One region of the Paraburkholderia jirisanensis genome, then DNA from elsewhere that is predicted to be linked to it. Evidence: predicted binding sites of a transcription regulator. Region 1 holds the regulator's gene; the other holds the start of a gene.
What was found. The regulator LexA, encoded in region 1, represses DNA repair genes until DNA is damaged. The targets are predictions, from matches to a motif close to ACTGTATNNNNATACAGT.
Positions count from the first base shown of each region.

Region 1 (9,309 bases):
TCTAGGCTCTTTTACTCAGGTTGTGCGCAAGGTGCTGCAGGTGCCTTCTTCAGGTGCCTTCATTACGCGAACAAACCGCAAAGCGCGCCTCGCGAGGCGCGCTTTGCGGTGCAATCAGCCGCGCTGGTTATTGCGGCTGGTAAATCGAATCGAATACGCCGCCGTCGGCAAAGTGGGTTTTCTGCGCCTTGGTCCAGCCGCCGAACGTATCGTCGACGGTGTAGAGCTTCAGCTTCGGAAACTTCGACGTCAGCGCGGCCGGCACCTTGTCCGAACGCGGACGGTAGAAGTTCTTCGCTGCGATCTCCTGGCCCTCCTCGCTATACAGGAAGTTCAGATACGCTTCGGCCAGCTTGCGCGTGCCGTGTTTGTCGACCACCTTGTCGACCACCGCGACCGGCGGCTCAGCCAGAATGCTGACCGACGGCACGACGATCTCGAATTTCTCCGGGCCAAACTCCTTCAGCGACAGGAACGCCTCGTTTTCCCACGCGATCAGCACGTCGCCGATATCGCGCTGCACGAAGCTGGTGGTCGCGCCACGTGCGCCCGAATCGAGCACGCCGGCGTTCTTGTAAAGCTTCGCGACGAATTCCTTGGCCTTCTGCTCGTTGCCGCCCGGTTGATGCAGTGCGTACGCCCATGCGGCCAGGTAGTTCCAGCGCGCACCGCCCGAGGTCTTCGGATTCGGCGTGACGATCGACACGCCTGGTTTGGTCAGATCGTCCCAATCCTTGATGTGCTTCGGGTTGCCCTTGCGTACCAGAAATACGATGGTCGACGTGTATGGCGACGCGTTGTCCGGCAGGCGCTTCTGCCAGCCCGGATCGACGAGGCCCTTGTTCGCGAGCGCGTCGATGTCGTAGGCAAGTGCCAGCGTCACCACGTCCGCCTGCAGGCCGTCCAGCACCGAACGCGCCTGCGCGCCCGAGCCGCCGTGCGACTGCTTGAAGGTGATCGACTCGCCGGTCTTCGCCTTCCATTGCTTGCCGAATGCCGCGTTGATGTCCTGGTACAGCTCACGCGTCGGATCGTACGACACGTTCAGAAGGGTCGTATCCGCAGCGTGCGCCGCCGTGCCCAAACTGAGCGCAAGCGCGCCGCCGAACGCCAATCCCGCGAAGAATTTCTTCATGTTTGCTGCGATCCCCGTAGTGTGCTTGACCATTTCTCTTCTCCACCCGCAACAAGTTTGCAGGCGCGGCTTGCTACTTTTGGGCTTGTGCTTTTCGCTTTGCTCTTGCCTGTTCGCCGCGCCAGTCATCGATGGAGGCCAGTCTATCCGGGGCCCTTCATCATTAAAAATAATGTTTCTTCATTTTTTAATACTCAAAAGTGGTAATGACGGCCAGGCGCGGCGTTGACGCATGTAAGGCGCTGTCTTAGCAGCGGTTTTCGCCGTTGCAGCGGCACCCAAACGGACGAACTTCAAGTAACGCTTGAATTGCCGCCGATACTGTATAAAAATACAGCCACCTGTTCATCCATACAGTGGCGCCATGACCAAACTCACCGCACGTCAGCAGCAGGTTTTCGATCTGATCCGCCGCGCCATCGAGCGCAGCGGCTTTCCGCCCACGCGCGCCGAGATCGCTGCCGAACTGGGCTTCAGCTCGGCCAATTCGGCGGAAGAGCATCTGCGCGCGCTGGCCCGTAAAGGCGTGATCGAACTCGCAGCAGGCGCGTCGCGCGGCATCCGTCTGTTGGCCGGTCAGGACGACGCGCCGCATCAGTTCACGCTGCCGCACGCGGGGCTGATGCAGTTGTCGCTGCCGCTGGTGGGCCGTGTCGCGGCAGGTAGCCCGATCCTCGCGCAGGAGCACATCGCGCAAACCTATGCATGCGACCCGGCGCTGTTCTCCAGCAAGCCGGACTACCTGCTGAAGGTGCGCGGGCTGTCGATGCGCGACGCCGGCATTCTCGACGGCGACCTGCTCGCCGTGCAAAAGCGCAGCGAAGCGAAAGACGGCCAGATCATCATCGCGCGGCTGGGCGACGACGTCACCGTCAAGCGCCTGAAGCGCCGCCCGAACGGCGTCGAACTGATCGCCGAGAACCCCGATTACGACAACATTTTCGTCGAGGCCGGCAGCGCGGAATTTGCGCTCGAAGGCATCGCCGTGGGCCTGATCCGGCCTACCGAATTCTGATATCCGAACCTCCCCCGGAGAGATCCATGGAACGCCTTGCCCGTTTGCTGCCCTTTCGCCAGTTCGGCCGTCTGCGTCATTTGCGCAGCCTCGTACCGTGTATGCCGCTTGAGGCGCTACATGCGGCGCGCACGGGTTCGTTGTTCGATAGTGAGGTGAGCGATCAGCTGCCGTCTGATGCGGTGGGCGTCGGTACGCCGGGCGCCACTGCGCCGGGCGTCGGTGCGCCGGGCGCCGCTGCGCTGCCGTCGTCGCTGCCGGCCTTTGCGCGCGTGTCGCTGAAGTCGTCGATCAATGCGCAGCCGGCGCAACGCGCGCCGGTGCGGGTTTATCACGGGCCGTCGCGGCTCATCATGGTCGGCACCGTCGACGCAGTGTGCCGGATGATCGATCGTTGCATCGCCGAGGAAAGCGCGGCGCTGCAAGGCGGCGCCGTTTGAGTTGGCGGGCGCGAGAGCTGCTTGAGGTGGCTGCTTGAGGTGGCTGCTGCGGTAGGTCACGGCGGTAGGTCACGGCGGTCGGTCGCGGTGGTAACCCGCGCAGTCGCCGCCGCGCGCGGCGTAGACTGGCCGCCGCACCCGCAGCGCGGCGAGTGCGCTACATCGCGCCGTCCGCGCCACGGCCCGCGTGGATTCTTCATCCGGTCGGCATAGTGCGGGATCGTTTTTGCGCGCGCGGAGTCTAGTTGATTCCCACGTTCAATCCATGTCCCGCACGATGAAGGTTCGTACCGTCCGCGTTCACTCAAAATATTCGATGCAAGGCCGTTTCACACGGTCGATGGCGATCGCGCTGGTTATTCTGGCGATCGTCGCCGCGCTGGCGTTCGCTTATGCGTCGCCGTACATCGCGCTCGAACGGCTCAAGCGCGCCGCCGATGCGCGCGATGCGCAAACAGTCAATCAATACGTCGATTTTCCCGCGCTGCGCGACAGCCTCAAGCAGCAACTGGTCGGGCTGCTCCAGCGTCGGCTCGAAGGTTCGGGGCACGGCAATCCGCTCGCCGCGATCGGCGCGATGATCGGCGTCGCGGTGATCGGACCGCTGGTCGATGCGTATGCAACGCCAGATGGCGTCGCGGCACTGCTCAACGGCATGCCGCCACGCGGTGAACCGGGAGAACGGCCGCCCGCACCGCCCGATGCGAATTCCAACGTGGATAACGCCGGCGCAGGCACGTCGTCACCCGCACCGTCACCCGCGCAACCCAATGCGCAAGCCCCGGCGAATGCGCCTGACACGCCACCGCAGCCGCCGCAAACCACGGCCGGCTATCGCGGCATCAACGAGTTCGTCGTCACCTACCGGCACGGCGTCGGCGACACGCGCTATGCGGCAATTTTGCGTCGCGAAGGTTTGTTCTCGTGGAAGCTCGCGGCGGTCGATCTGGCCGACTGACGCCCGTTCCCGGCAAATGCACGCCGGCGGCCAGATAGCTCCGGCCGACCCCGCTTACGCAGCCGCCGCCGCCTGCTCGCCCGGCGCCGAGCAGGCCACCAGAATGCTGCACGACACGCGATCGAGCAGCGGCGTGTTGCCCGCCCCCATCCACCAGCGCGACAAGCCCGTGCGGCAGCGATGGCCGACCACCACCAGATCCACCTTCAACTCTTCGGCCAGCGCCGCGATCTCGTCGATCGGATGACCGAACGCGAAGTGCCCCTGGGCACTGACGCCGCGCTCGGTCAGCCAGTCGACGCCTTCCTGCAGGATCTCGCGCGCGGTTTTTTCGAAGCTCCCGCACGCGACGTCGGTCAACAGCCCGGCGCTTTGCGCGATGCTCGAGCGCATGTCGACCACCGACAGCAAATGCGTTTCGGCTTTCAGATCGAGCGCCAGATCCGCGCCGCAGCGCAGTGCCTTGCGCCCTTCGCGCGAGCCGTCGTAGCACAGCAGAATCTTGTTGTAGCTCGCCATCGTGGATCTCCCTCCCGCGTGGATCGCGGTCTCGAAACAATCATGGTGCGCCGCAATTGCGCTTGCAAGGCGTGGAAAACGCTAACTGTCCGCAGCACGCCTGAGCGGCGCTGCCGCACTGCGGGATGACCCTGCCGCGGGCCGCGGACGCATGGTTGCGCTCGCCGGCACGGTGCGCCGATAGCCTAGAATAGGCTGCCCTTCACGGGTCTCAGCGCGCTTGCGCACGTTCGCCGGACGGCACCCGCAACGCGACGCGCGGGGCTGTCTGCGCGGCCACACAGTGAGCATGCGGACCGTGTGGCAGCTCACACAGCGCGCCGCGCCCAAGCTTCCTTGCATCCTTATCGAGCCATCGCCGATTTATGACCGAAGCCGCCATCGAATTTCATCGTGTCAAAAAGCACTACGGCGGCAAGGCGGTAGTCGACGATCTGTCGTTCGACGTGCGCCCCGGCGAATGTTTCGGACTGCTCGGCCCGAATGGCGCCGGCAAGACCACCACGCTGCGCATGCTGCTCGGTATTGCCGCGCCCGATGCCGGCTCGATCCGTCTGTGCGGCGAACCGATACCGGCGCGCGCGCGTCATGCCCGCACGCGCGTCGGCGTGGTGCCGCAGTTCGACAATCTCGATCCGGACTTCACCGTGCGCGAGAACCTGCTGGTATTCGGCCGCTATTTCGGTCTGTCGACCGGCGATACGCGCGCGCTGGTGCCGTCGCTGCTGGAGTTCGCGCGGCTCGAGCACAAGGCCGATGCGCGGGTCAGCGAACTGTCGGGTGGCATGAAGCGGCGCCTGACGCTGGCGCGCGCGCTGGTCAACGACCCCGACGTGCTGGTAATGGACGAACCCACTACCGGCCTCGATCCGCAGGCACGTCATCTGATCTGGGAGCGCCTGCGCTCGCTGCTGTCGCGCGGCAAGACGATTCTGCTGACCACCCATTTCATGGAAGAAGCCGAACGCCTGTGCGACCGGCTGTGCGTAATCGAAGAAGGACGCAAGATCGCCGAGGGCGCACCGAAGGAGCTGATTGCCGCGGAGATCGGCTGCGATGTGATCGAAGCGTACGGCGCGGATCCGTTCGCGCTGCGCGACGAACTGGCGCCGCTCGCGGTGCGCACCGACATCAGCGGCGAGACGTTGTTCTGCTATGTCAACGACCCGCAACCGGTGCTGGCGCGGCTCAAGCAGCGTAACGATCTGCGCTATCTGCACCGGCCCGCGAACCTCGAAGACGTATTCCTGCGCCTGACCGGCCGGGACATGCAGGAATAGCGGCGGCACGCGCCGCGCGCGGCGCCCGTCAAACACTCACACACCCACCTTCCCCATGGACGCACGCTCCTACGACCCACCCGATCGCCCGATGAAGCCGGCACACGAACGCTTCGCCGCGCTGCCGGCGAATGCCGCGAACTGGTTCGCCGTATGGCGCCGCAACTACCTGGTGTGGCGCAAGCTCGCGCTGGCATCGATGTTCGGCAATCTGGCCGACCCGATGATCTACCTGTTCGGGCTCGGCTTCGGGCTGGGCCTGATGGTCGGACGCGTGGATGGCGTGTCGTATATCGCGTTTCTGGCGGCGGGCACGGTCGCTTCGAGCGTGATGATGTCGGCCAGCTTCGAATCGATGTATTCGGGATTTTCGCGGATGCATGTGCAGCGCACATGGGAAGCGATCATGCACACGCCAATGACGCTCGGCGATATCGTGCTGGGGGAAATTGTCTGGTCGGCCAGCAAGTCGGTGCTGTCCGGTGTTGCGATTCTGCTGGTGGCCGGCGCGCTCGGTTACGCGCAATTTCCGTCGACGCTCGTCGTGTTGCCGGTGATCCTGCTTGCCGGACTTGCGTTCGCGAGCCTCGCGATGATCGTCACGGCACTTGCGCCGTCGTACGACTTTTTCATGTTTTATCAGACGCTCGCGCTCACGCCGATGCTGCTGCTATCGGGCGTGTTCTTCCCGGTGTCGCAGTTGCCGGCCGCCGCGCGCTTCGCGACAGAATTGCTGCCGCTCACGCATGCGGTCGACCTGATCCGGCCGGCAATGCTCGGCCGGCCGATCGACGACGCGGCGCTGCACGTCGCCGTGCTGGTGTTTTACACGATCGTGCCGTTCCTGATTTCGGCGGTGCTGCTGCGGCGCCGGATGATGCGCTGAGCGCCAGCGCGCATCAATCTTCGTCGTCGGACCACGGAATCTCGACGTCGGACACGAACTCGACCGTCGCGAACGGACCGCCTTCCTGGCGTCCCTGCTTGCCGTCGGCGCGATGCCATTCGACGCGGAACACGGTGCCCGGCTGATCCGCCAGCAGACGCACGGTGCGCACTTCGTCGGGATCGGACTCTTCGACCGGGCCGTCGAGCGAGATCAGAAGCGCCTGCGGCCATACGCCGTCAGCCGGATCGTAAATGCGGTCGCCATCCGGAATGGATGTAAAAGCGTCCACGCCGATGGTCGCCGATGCATCGACGATCATCTTGCCCAACGCGCGCAACAGCGCGGTTGCGCGGGCCGAATTGGCCTGGCGGATCGCGAGGTCCCCGCGCGTCAGCGCCTGCTCGAGCTTCGGGTTCGTCTTCTGTTGCGCCATGCGTTTTTCCTGAATTCGTACGTTCTTATGTATGACGGGCCTGCCCTCGGAGGCTCGACCGCCCGCCGCAGCGGGTTGCCGCGGCCTTTTTGGGGTTTGCATCGTACCATCTGCACCCGGCACGGTTGCAATACCCACGGCTGTAATGCCCACTGCTGTAATACCGGCTAACGCACATAGACGTCCGTGCGCGCGCCAGTTCACCCAGTTTAGGATGAGATCGGCCAATGGGAGACCGCTATCTGCCTTGCTTCGGTGCCGCAATGCAGTCCGCATCGACCGTGCCTGCCTGCGCGCGCACCTGCCGCCGTCTAGAAGCCGAGACCTACCGCGAGCAGCCCCGCGACAATACCCAGGCCGACCACCGCAACCGCGACCACGGCCAGCAGGCGCGGCCGGAACGAGCGCGCAAGCATCGCCAGCGACGGCACGCTGATCGGCGGCAGCGTCAGCAGCAGCGCGCCCGCCGGCCCAACGCCCATGCCCAGTGCGAGCATGGCCTGGATGATCGGCACCTCGCCCGCCGTCGGGATCACGAACAGCATGCCGGCCACCGCGAAAGCCACGATCCAGCCGATTTCGTTGCCGATCTGCGGGCCGATATGCGGAAACAGCCACGCACGCGCCGCGCCGAGCAGCAGGATCAGCACCAGATATTCGGGCACGAGGCGCACCACCATGCGCGCGAGAATCGCGAGCCAGCGCGCGAACGCATGGCCCTGCTGCTGTTCGACGACCAGTTGGGCCAGCCGCGCATCGGCCGCCTGCGCTTCGTGCGGCGCGACAAGGCGATTCACCAGATAGCCGAGACCGAACACCATCAGCAGGCCCAACGCGAGCCGCAAACCCACCCACTGCCAGCCGAGCACGAAGCCCATGAAGATCAGCGTGGCCGGATTGAGCACCGAGTTGCCGAGCCAGAACGCGATGGCGCCCCCCGGCGACGCTTCGCGCGCCCGCAGGCCGACCACCACCGGCGCGGCGCAGCAGGTGCACATCATGCCGGGGATCGCCAGCAGGCCGCCTGCCGCGACACTGCCGAAACCCGTCTTGCCGAGCAGCTTCGCCACCCAGTGCGCGGGCAGCAAGGCCTGCACGGCGGAGCCGAGCAGCAGGCCAAGCACCATCGCCTGCCAGATCGCCTTGCCATAGGCGAGCGCGTAGCCGAGCGCAGCCGACAGCGACGGCTGCGGGGCGCTGGTCTCATGCCCCATCAGGATCGAAGAACCGATCGAATGGGTCGACGCCGCGGTGAACGCGCGGTTGTAGTACGGGAACCACTTCACATAGAAAAGGCCTGCAACGGCAAGCAGCAGAAAGACCATCCATCCTGCGGCAGGATTGGCTTGGCGCGTGGTGTTCATTTTTGATTATTCCGGTTGTCGTTGATTGCTGTTTTATAGGTGTCGATGCGGCTGGCTGCAACGGTCTGGATGCAATGGCCTGGGCCGCTGCCGCACGTTGCCGCACGTTGCCGGCGCGCAGCGTACGGCGTGCGGCGCGCGCGACCCGCGATGCCCTACACCACCGCGCCGAGCGGCTGCGCGACGCCATCCTTGTCACGCACCGTCAACTGTTCGAGTAGTGCGCGCGCCTGGCTCACGGTATCGGCGGCGGTCGGTCTGAAGGTGAAATGCCCCGCCTCTTCGAGCCGCTTGAAATGCTTGCGGCTGCTGCGCTGATAAGCCGGATCGTAGTGGCGCTCGAGCAATTCGTGCAGCAATTCGCCGCGTGCGTCGTCGTCGATCATTTGCTGCCAGCGCAGCACCTGCGCATGGCTATGCAGCCCCACCAGATGGCCGAGCTGCTGCTTGAATACCGCCGGCTCGTCGAGCAGATGCCCGTAGTCGTCGAGCAAAAACGCCACGCGCTCGTCGAGGGGCGCGCGCACCTCGATGCACGCGCCGCGGTGAAAGCGCTCGAGCAGCGCATCAGGCAACGCGATCGCGCCGATGCGGCGGCTCTCCGATTCGATAAACACCGGCCGCGCCGGATCCAGTTGCGCGAGCGCGCCGACCAGCGCGGTATCGAACGCCTTCTGCGACGGCTGCGGCTGCCCCGGCCATGCGCCAAGCAGCGAACCGCGATGACGCGCGAGACCTTCGAGATCGAGCACCTGCGCGCCCGCCTCGCGCAGCGCGTGTAGCAGGCGTGTCTTGCCGGTGCCGGTATGACCGACCAGCACGATGTAATCGAAACTGCCGGGTCGTTCAACGAGCGTGTCGACCACCGAGCGCCGGTACGTCTTGTAGCCGCCGTCGAGCTGCCGCGCCTGCCAGCCGATCATGTTGAACAGCGTCGTAACCGAGCCGGAACGCTTGCCGCCGCGCCAGCAATAGACGAGCGGACGCCAGTTGCGCGGCCGCTCGGCGAAGGTCGTATCCAGATGCAGCGCGATGTTGCGCGCGGCCATTGCCGCGCCGACGCGGGTCGCCTCGAACGGCGAGACCTGCTTGTACATCGTGCCTACGATGACGCGCTCTTCGTTGGTCAGCACCGGCGCGTTGATTGCGCCGGGGATGTGATCCTCGGCGTACTCGAGCGGCGTGCGCACATCGATCACTTCATCGAAACGCGACAGCTCATTGAGCGGCGCAAGCAGATTCTTCAATTGGACGACACATAGTGAACTGGGACTTG
Region 1 is NZ_BAAGSQ010000012.1:128,024-137,332, forward strand. Features, by position in the region: gene ACYVNQ_RS07240 (sulfate ABC transporter substrate-binding protein) at 128-1,168, opposite strand; gene lexA (transcriptional repressor LexA) at 1,500-2,150, shown strand; gene ACYVNQ_RS07250 (hypothetical protein) at 2,177-2,590, shown strand; gene ACYVNQ_RS07255 (DUF2939 domain-containing protein) at 2,907-3,548, shown strand; gene ACYVNQ_RS07260 (universal stress protein) at 3,603-4,067, opposite strand; gene nodI (nodulation factor ABC transporter ATP-binding protein NodI) at 4,433-5,347, shown strand; gene ACYVNQ_RS07270 (ABC transporter permease) at 5,403-6,233, shown strand; gene ACYVNQ_RS07275 (hypothetical protein) at 6,247-6,669, opposite strand; gene ACYVNQ_RS07280 (permease) at 6,981-8,033, opposite strand; gene mnmH (tRNA 2-selenouridine(34) synthase MnmH) at 8,189-9,280, opposite strand.

Region 2 (9,309 bases), on a different contig from region 1:
CGTATTCGACACGAGGCCGCCGTCCCAGTAGAACTCGCCGTCGATCTCGACTGCCGGGAAACCCGGCGGCAACGCGCCCGACGCCATGAAATGTTCAGGCGTAAGGCGCTCGCGGCGATTGCTGAAGTTGGTCAGATTGCCGGTGCGCACGTTCACCGCGCCCACCGTCACGCAGATGCCGCCGTCGTTGATGCGATCGAAATCGGCGAATCTGAGCAGCGTTTCCTTCAGCGCGGCGGTGGTGTAGTAGCTGACTTCGCTCGGGCTCACCTTGCCGAAGCCGGCCAACGGCAGCGGATAGCGCGGCGCGAAAAAGCCCGGCTGCCCTTCGGTCAGTGCGCGGCTGGCCGCGAACATGCTCGACCATTTGCGCACCATATCGTGCTGCGTGAAATCCGGCGCCGCCCACGCGTACAGATTGTCGAGCCAGCCGCGCGGATGGCAGATCGCGTTCCAGAAGCCACGCAACGCTTCAACGCGTTTGTCTGGAGCATTGCCCGCAATGATCGCGGTATTCAATGCACCAATCGATACGCCCGCAATCTTGTGCGGCTCCACGCCGGCTTCGGCGAGCCCTTCATATACACCTGCCTGATACGAGCCCAGCGCGCCGCCGCCCTGCAAAACCAGCGCGATTTCGTCATAGCCCGTCGGCACGAATGCCGCGGGCCGACTGTTCGCGTTATTGTTGGTAACGCTGCTCATGCACTTCTCCCGATGTCTTATTGCATGAACCAGCCGTGGCTGACGACAACCGACTGCCCCGTCAGTGCCGCAGATTCGAAGCCCGCCAGAAACGCGACCGTATTCGCGACGTCTTCGACCGTGGTGAATTCGCCGTCTACCGTTTCGTGCAGCATCACGTTCTTCACCACGTCGGCCTCGCTGATGCCGAGCGCCTTGGCTTGCTCCGGAATCTGCTTGTCGACCAGCGGCGTGCGCACGAAACCCGGGCACACGACATTGGCACGCACGCCGCGCGAACCGCCCTCTTTCGCGACCACACGCGCGAGACCGAGCAAGCCGTGCTTGGCCGTCACGTAAGCGGACTTCAGCTTCGACGCCTCATGCGAGTGCACCGAGCCCATATAGATGATCGCGCCGCCGCGGCCGGCCGCGTACATATGCCTGATTGCAGCCTTGGTGGTGAGGAACGCGCCGTCGAGGTGCACGGCCATCATCTTTTTCCAGTCGGCGAAGGCGAAGTCTTCGATCGGATTGACGATCTGGATGCCCGCGTTCGACACCAGCACGTCGATGCTGCCGAACTGCTCGACGGCTGCGTCGATGCCGCGGTTCACCGCGTCTTCGTCGGCGACGTTCATCTCGACGGCAAAGGCCTTGCCGCCGCCTTCATTGATGCTGGCCGCAACCTGTTGCGCACTTTTCAGCGAGAGATCGGCGATCACCACCTTGGCGCCGAGGCTGGCCATCTTGCGTGCGCACTGTTCACCGATCCCGCTTGCTGCGCCGGTTACGACGGCGACTTTGTTCTCCAACGACATATAGGGTTCCTCAAAAGAGATAGATGGACGACGACTGCGAGCTTAGCGATTCGATGGGGCGAGGTAGTCGTACACGACTTCGCCGATGTCGAGCGTCAGGTCGGCAATCAGGTGACGTGCGCCGATTACACGGCGCACCGGCAAATCGGCGATCGGCGCGAGCGCATGCGGACGCAGTTCGAGCGCGGCCGGGCCGCTCCATGCGCCGAGCACGGTGACGTCGCGCAGGAAGAAACGCACCAGTTCGCACACGCGTGCCGAACCGTCGACGTGCGGAAGCACCTTCAACAGATAGTTCGGCGTATGCCCGAGCTTGTGCTGTTCAGCTTCGATATCGCACACGTTGTGCTTGTAGCCCATCGTGCCGGTGGCGATACGCTGCGTACCATAATCGAGCGTGCCGAGCAGCGTATCGTTGCCGTCGACGGCGAGGCGCGGACGCGCGAGCTTCTTCGGAAAGCCCCAGATTTCGCGGCCGCCGGCGATCGGACCTTCATCGTCCAGATACATCGAATGCGTGTAGCTGCCGAGCTTGCCGTCGAGGTCGCGCACGGAGATCACCTGACCGCTTTCGGTGTAATCGCCAAAGCCGGACGAATCGGGCATACGGATAAATTCGTAGTGGACGATATTGTCTTCGGGCTTCAGCGGTTCGGGCACCGCGGCGCGCAGCGCGTCGGGATCCGTTTCGTACGAGATGATGAAGTATTCGCGATTGCGAAAACGAAACGGCGGGCGCGGATAGGCGGGATTATGAACGGGCATCGCAAAGGCGGCTTTGCGGATCGACTCGATGTCCATGAAGCTCCTCGTCGGTTGAGTGCATAACGCACAGCGGGATCGTAAACGATCAATGTGCCGAGTATCACGCAAATCACAAAAAACTACAGTGAAGGGTAGGCAACGCGCAGTGGCATTAGATGCGCTTCATTGTAAGGTCGTAGTCTTAGCCGATTCTTAGTGGATTGCGCGATAGTCCATTGTCGATATGCATCGATATCGCGCGTCGTGATTTTGTCATCATTGATGCCGGATACTAAGCAGTTACGCACCGCGATGGCGCATTTGCCCGGCCATCATTGCGGCATATGCGTGCAATCATGAATCGTATTCCACACAGTCCGGAATGACGCGTTCAAGGCCTAGACAGATTGCACGCGCCACCAGCGCGGCAGCAGGCGCCGCACGTCGGCGCGCCGATAGCGGTCGTCGATCAGATGCACGACGCCTTCGTCACGCTCGGTGCGAATCACGCGGCCGGCGGCCTGCACGACTTTCTGCAAACCGGGGTACAGGTACACGTAATCGTAGCCGTTGCCGAATTGCGCATGCATCGTGCGTCGCATCTGCTCGTTGATTTCGTTGATCTGCGGCAGGCCGAGCGTGGCGATGAATGCGCCGATCAGCCGATCTCCGACCAGATCGATGCCTTCGGCAAACGCGCCGCCCAGCACCGCGAAGCCGATGCCGCCCGTCTGCGTGTCGAAGCGCGCAAGAAACGCATCGCGCGCCGCTTCGTCCATACCGGGCTGTTGCGCCCACACCGGCAATTGCGGATGTTGCGCGCGCAACCGTTCGACCACCCGTTGCAGGTAGTCGAAGCTGCTAAGAAAACCCAGATAGTTGCCGGGCCGCGCCGCATATTGCCGCGCGATCAGCTCGACGATCGGCGCAAGCGATTGCTCGCGATCGCGCCAGCGCGTCGACACATGGCTCGCCACGTGCACGGCGAGTTGCTCGGCGCGAAACGGGCCGTCTACTTCTAGCCATTGCGCATCGTCGGCAATGCCGAGGGTATCGCGGTAGAAACGCTGCGGACCCAGCGTGCCTGAAAAAAACACGGTCGTTTGAGCCGCTTCGTGGCGCGGCTGCAAAAACGGCGCGGGAATGACATTGCGCACGCATAGCGACGCCGTGGCTTTGGCGCGCGGCACCCGCGCGGCAGCCAGCGTGACGTCGCAAATCGAATGTGACCCGAACTGTTCGACAAGCGAGGTGAAATGCAACGCGTCGAAGTAGAAACGCAGCACACTGCCATCTTCCGCGCTGTCATTCAGATTAAACGGTGCTTCGGCAAGCTGATCGCTAATCGCCGCGGTCAGATTCTGCAGCGCCGACTGCAGGCGCGCGGGCACGGCCTCCAGCACTTCGTAAGACTGCGCACGCTCACGCACGAGCGCCAGCCATTCGCGATGAACGCGTTCGAACGGCTTTTTCAGCGAAGCCGGCGCGGTTTTGCGCGCGGTGTTGAAGGCGAACTGCTCGAGTGTCGCCGTGTACATGCGGCGCGCGCGGTCCGGCAAGTTGTGCGCTTCGTCGACCAGTACCGCGACGCGCCATTGATAAACCTGCGTCAACGCATAGAGCAACGCGCTGCCGTCGTAGTAGTAGTTGTAATCGCCGACTACCACGTCGCACCAGCGTGCGAGTTCCTGCGCAAGGTAATACGGGCACACATCGTGCGCGAGCGCGGCGGCGCGCACGGCACTACGGTCCAGACGTGGCGTGGCAAGCGCGGCATCGCGCGCGGCCGCGACACGATCGTAGAAACCGCGGGCCAGCGGGCACGATGCGCCGTCGCAGGATTTGTCCGGATGCTCGCACGCCTTGTCGCGCGCTACCAGTTCAAGCACGCGCACCGGCCAGGTGCCGGCGTGGTGCGCGAGTGCGTCGACTGCATCGAAGGCCAGCGCGCGGCCCGGCGTTTTCGCGGTCAGGAAGAAAATGCGGTCGAGATGGCCGGATGCGCAGGCCTTCAATAACGGGAACAGCGTGCCGAGCGTCTTGCCGATGCCGGTTGGCGCCTGCGCGAGCAGCGCACGGCCATCGCGCGCGGCGCGATACGCGGCAACCGATAACTCACGCTGGCCGCTGCGAAACGATGGATAGGGGAATTGCAGCGCGGCGAGAAAGGTGTCGCGCGCACTGCGATGGGTCTGTTCGCGCTGCGCCCAGCCGATAAAGCATTCGCATTGCGCTTCGTAAAAGGCACGCAGTTGCGCGGCGCTCTGCGTTTGTGTCAGCAGCGTTTCTTTCTGGCTGGCAATGTCGAAGTAGACCAGCGCGATCTCCAGCTGCGGCAGCGCCCGCGCCTCGCACAGCAGATGGCCGTAGATCAGCGCCTGCGCCCAATGCAGTGCGCGGTGATTGTCCGGCATCCGCGCGAGATCGCCGCGATATGTCTTGATTTCGTCGAGACGGTTGAGCGCGGCATCGTAGCCGTCCGCGCGACCGCGTACTGTCAGGTCGCGATACGTGCCCGACAGGGCAAGCTCTTTCTCGTAGCCGCCCGCACGCCGCGCGGCGACCAGCGCGTGGCCTTCGATGCCTTGCGCGGCCGTGGGGGCGGGTGTGAAGCGCAGATCGAGGTCGCCGCGTTTGGCGGTGAACTCGCACAGCGCGCGCACTGCGACTACGTAAGTCATGCGCCCGCCTCTTGCGCATCGGTGAGTGCGTGGCGTGCTTTGTCCGCGGTGCTTGCGTTGGCTGCGTTGGCTGCGTTGGCTGCGTTGGCTGCGTTGGCCGCGTTGACCGCATCGGCGGCATCGCGCTCAGTGCCTCCATTGCTCTGCCCGGCACCCTCCTCCAACCACCGTACATCGAGCACGCGCACCGGCATTCCGTGTTGCGCGCAATACGTCAGCCAGCGGATCTGATTGTCCTGCAAACGATCGCCCGGCCCCTTTACCTCGATCAGTTCGTAGCGCCGCTCGCGCGGCCAGAAGCGGATCAGATCGGGCAGCCCCGAGCGATTGCCGCGCACGTCGCGCAGCAGCCGCTCGAACCACAGCTTCAGATGCGCCGCGGGAATGCAAGCCAGCGCGACGTCGAGCAACTCGCGCGTCAGCATCGGCCAGAACACGAACGGCGACTGCACGCCAGCCTTGCTGTCGAGGTGGCGCAGGATCGTGACGCGGTAAGAGTCGTCGTCGAGTTGCGCGAGGCACTGCGCAAACAGCGGCGCGCGGCGCGCATAAAAGTCCGGCGCGTGCAGATCGGCTGGGCCGCGCTGGAATGGGTGAAAAAACGCCCCCGGCAGCGCGGCGAACACCGGCTCCCAGCACAGCAGACCAAATAGCGAATTGATCAGCGCGTTCTCGACGTAATGCACCGGTGCGTCGGGTGCATCGAGGTGATCACGCACGACGTATTCGACCGTGGATTGGACGGCCGATGGATGCGCCGGCCGCGCCAGCATCAACACGCCACGCTCGAGCGCTGGCGCTGGCGCTGGCGCTGGCGCTGGCGCTGGCACTGGCACTGGCACTGGCACTGGCACTGGCACTGGCATGGACATGGGCGCAGCCGCAGCCGCAGAAGCAGACACACGCCGCATTGACCCACTGCCAGCGCGGCGCCGCAGTCGCGGCAGCATACGCGCAATGCGCTGGCTTTCCTCCTCGCTTTCCGGCGCGGCGGCGGCTTCCAGCGCAAGCGTCAGCGCCGCGCCTTCGCGCCCCGCACATTCGAGCGTGCGCACACGCCGGTGCCGCGCACCGGGCCACGCGCAGCGTTGATAGACCGCCAGCGCAACATCCCACTGCTGATGCCGTTCCGCGTGATACCCAATGCGGTACAGCAGCTTCGCGCGCCGCGAAGCAAGCCACGCATTGCCGGTGTCGAGCGTATCGAGCACGGCAAGCAGCGGCTCCAGCGACTGCAGCGGATCGTCAGCGGCGAGTTGTTCGAGCGCCGCGCCGCACGCGTGCAACGCGAGGTAAAGGTCGACATCTTCGCGCTGCTGAAACGCGCGCGACGACGGCGCAAACGCGACCTGCTCGTACCGATGCACACCGAGGTCGGCCAGCACGAACTCAGACCAATCCTGCTGCAGATTGCCGAAGAACATCAGCCGCAGCCGCTCGCACAGCGGCGCCACGGCAACGTGCAGCACCTGTTCGGCCGCATGTGGATACCACCCCGCGTAAGGCCGCGCGTCGCCGCACTGCATGCGCAATGGCGCAAGCCATTCGTCTTTGCGGGCGGCTTTCAGACCTGCGAGCTGCGCGGAAAAGCACGTCAACAATTCCGCACGCGTACAAAGCGCGAACAGTTCATCGACGGTGACCGGCACGTCGGCTTCGAGCCAACCGGCTTCGACGAGCGGCGCAGCGGCTGCCTCGGCACAGCCGATTTCGCCGTACGACAGCCGGCTCGTGCGAAACAGTACGCCTTTGCGCATCAGCATGCGCACCAGCAGCGCCCGCGATGCCTCGGGCAGGCTCGCAAAGCCGTGCACGAAGGCGAGCTCCGCATCGCCGAGCAGATCGCCATAGCGTTGCGCGAGCCATTGCAGGGCACGCTCGAAGTTGCGCAGATAGTACAGAGGATCCGGGGCGTCTTGCGGCACGGCGGCGATTGATGAACGATGGACTGTATATTTATACAGTCATCATAGCAAAACGCGCCCAGGTGCCAACCCCTGACGCACACGCCCGCCCGGGCGCGGTGCGCCTAGGGCGCCCGCAGCACGCAGCGCGCAACGCGCAACGCGCATGCCAGGCTGGGCGCGGCACGCCCGCAGCAATCACCACACCCCGGTCACACTTCGGCGCGCGGCGCCGCAAGTTCCTGATCGCCGACACACACCGCCGGCACGAACCACGCGAGAAACAGGCCGAGCAGCGCCGCCGCTGCGGCAAGCGACAACCCGACATGGATCGATTCCACCAGCGCGTCGCGCGCCATCTTCATCATCGGACCATCCGCGTGGCCGGCCATGATCAGATGTTCGATCAGCGCCGCCTGCTGCGAATGATCGACGCGCAGATCCGGGCTCGAGAACGACTGCAGCCACTGGGTGGCCTGGAACGAATCGAGCGAGCGGTGCACGCCGTTCACGTACAGGTGGCTCAGCACCGCACCAGTGAGCGCGGTGCCCAGCATGCCGCCGAAGATACGCAGCGATTGCAGCAACGCGGTGGCCGCGCCCAGATGATCGCGCCCGACGATCTGCTGCGCGCAGATCGTCACATTGGTCGCCACCAGCCCGAGGCCGAGCCCGCTCAACGCCATGCAGGACATCCACACGTAATGCGGCTGATGGCCGGTCAGCTCGACGAGGCTGATGCAGGCCGCCGCAAAGCAGGCAAAGCCGATATGCATCAGCGCATTCGCGCGCCGGATCCGCGTGACGATGCGGTTGTTCAGCATGCTGCCGACCGTCGTCCCCAACAGCAGCGGCGTAATCAGCATGCCCGACTCGTGCGGCGACATCGCATAGCCGCCCTGAAACAGCAGCGGCACATAGAACACCAGTGAGAACAGCGCGAAACCGCCCAGCGCGGAAATCGCAAACAGCGGCGCAAGACGCCGGTCGAACAGCAGTTCGATCGGCACGACCGGATAACCGGCGCGCCGCTCCCAGAACCACAGCACGCCGCCGCACACAACCGCAAGGACCGCCAGCGCGATCGTCAACGGCGTGAGGCCGTCGCGCGGCAGCAGTTCGATCAGCAGTTGCAGTGCGCCGAACGTCAGCGCCACCACCGAAGCACCGACCCAGTCGAGCTGCACCGGCCCCGCGCGGCGCAACTGCGTGAGCGGCGGCAGAAAGCGCAGCACGAACAGCAGCGATACGAGGCCCACCGGCAGATTGACGAAGAACACCAGCCGCCAGCCGGCCATCTGCGTCAGCATGCCGCCGAGCGTCGGCCCGACGATGTTGGCCAGACCGAACGCCGACGTGACGAACACCAGCCAGCGCAGCCGCAGCCTCGGATCCGGAAACAGATCGGCGACGGTGGCAAACACGGTACCGATCAGAATGCCGCCGCCGATCCCTTGCAGGCCGCGCGCGAGCACCAGAAACAGCATGCTGGAGGCGACGCCGCACAGCAGCGAGGCACCGGTGAACAGCACGATGGCGGCCAGCAGGAACGGCTTGCGGCCGAACAGATCGCCCAGCCGGCCGAAGATCGGGATCGTGATCACCGAGGCCAGCATGTAGGACGTGGCGACCCACGCGTACAGATCGAAGCCCTTCAGATCCGCGACGATGCGCGGCAGCGCGGTGCCGACGATGGTCTGATCGAGCGCGACCAGCATCGCAACCAGCGCGATGCCGAGCATGGCCAGCAGCGATTCGCGAAACGGCAGCAACTGCCTGCCTGGATCGAAACTGGTCGCAATAGCAGGAATCATGATGGTGCACACGCGCAAAAGGGAGGCCGTTCTTCGCTGCGGGAGACGCGGTGCTTCACGGTGCGCCGCTAACGCTGAAGCGAAACGTCAGCGCGCCTGTGCAAACCACGCGAAGCGCGGAAATATTCCCGCGGCTCGAGCAAAGGAACTCCAGCGAATGTCGCACTGCCGCTGCAAAACGGCAAGTCATTTGCCGCGGCCGGGTGTCGTCATGTCCGCCCTCATGCCCGCCCTCATGCCCGCCCTCGTGCCGGCCCTCGTGCCCGCCCTCGTGCCACCCTCGTGCCACCCTCGTGCCACCTTCATGCCACCCTCATGCCACCCTCATGCCACCCTCATGCCGCCCTCAGGTTGCCCTCAGGTCGCCGCAGCAAGCGCGTACGCACCGGCCGCATTCACGCCCAGCTCGCCACCGAAGTGCGCTGAGTCGTCCTGTGACTCGCCAGCCAGACGAAACGCGCGTACCGCCGTCTGCATGATCACCGCCTGCTCGGTCAGCGATTGCGCGGCGGCGGCCGCCTGCTCGACGAGCGCCGCGTTCTCCTGGGTCAGCGCGTCCATCTGCGTGACGGCCATATTCACCTGCTCGATGCCCGCGCTCTGTTCGGCCGCAGCCGACGCGATTTCCTGCACGACGCCGCTCACTTTGGCGATCGCCGCG
Region 2 is NZ_BAAGSQ010000025.1:777,621-786,929, forward strand. Features, by position in the region: gene ACYVNQ_RS15160 (DUF3734 domain-containing protein) at 1-705, opposite strand, end outside; gene ACYVNQ_RS15165 (3-hydroxybutyrate dehydrogenase) at 723-1,505, opposite strand; gene ACYVNQ_RS15170 (acetoacetate decarboxylase) at 1,548-2,306, opposite strand; gene ACYVNQ_RS15175 (ATP-dependent DNA helicase) at 2,648-4,930, opposite strand; gene ACYVNQ_RS15180 (VRR-NUC domain-containing protein) at 4,927-6,855, opposite strand; gene ACYVNQ_RS15185 (MFS transporter) at 7,047-8,648, opposite strand; gene ACYVNQ_RS15190 (methyl-accepting chemotaxis protein) at 9,006-9,309, opposite strand, start outside.
Region 2: the regulator LexA is predicted to act here: its motif matches at 6,878-6,895, upstream of ACYVNQ_RS15180 (VRR-NUC domain-containing protein).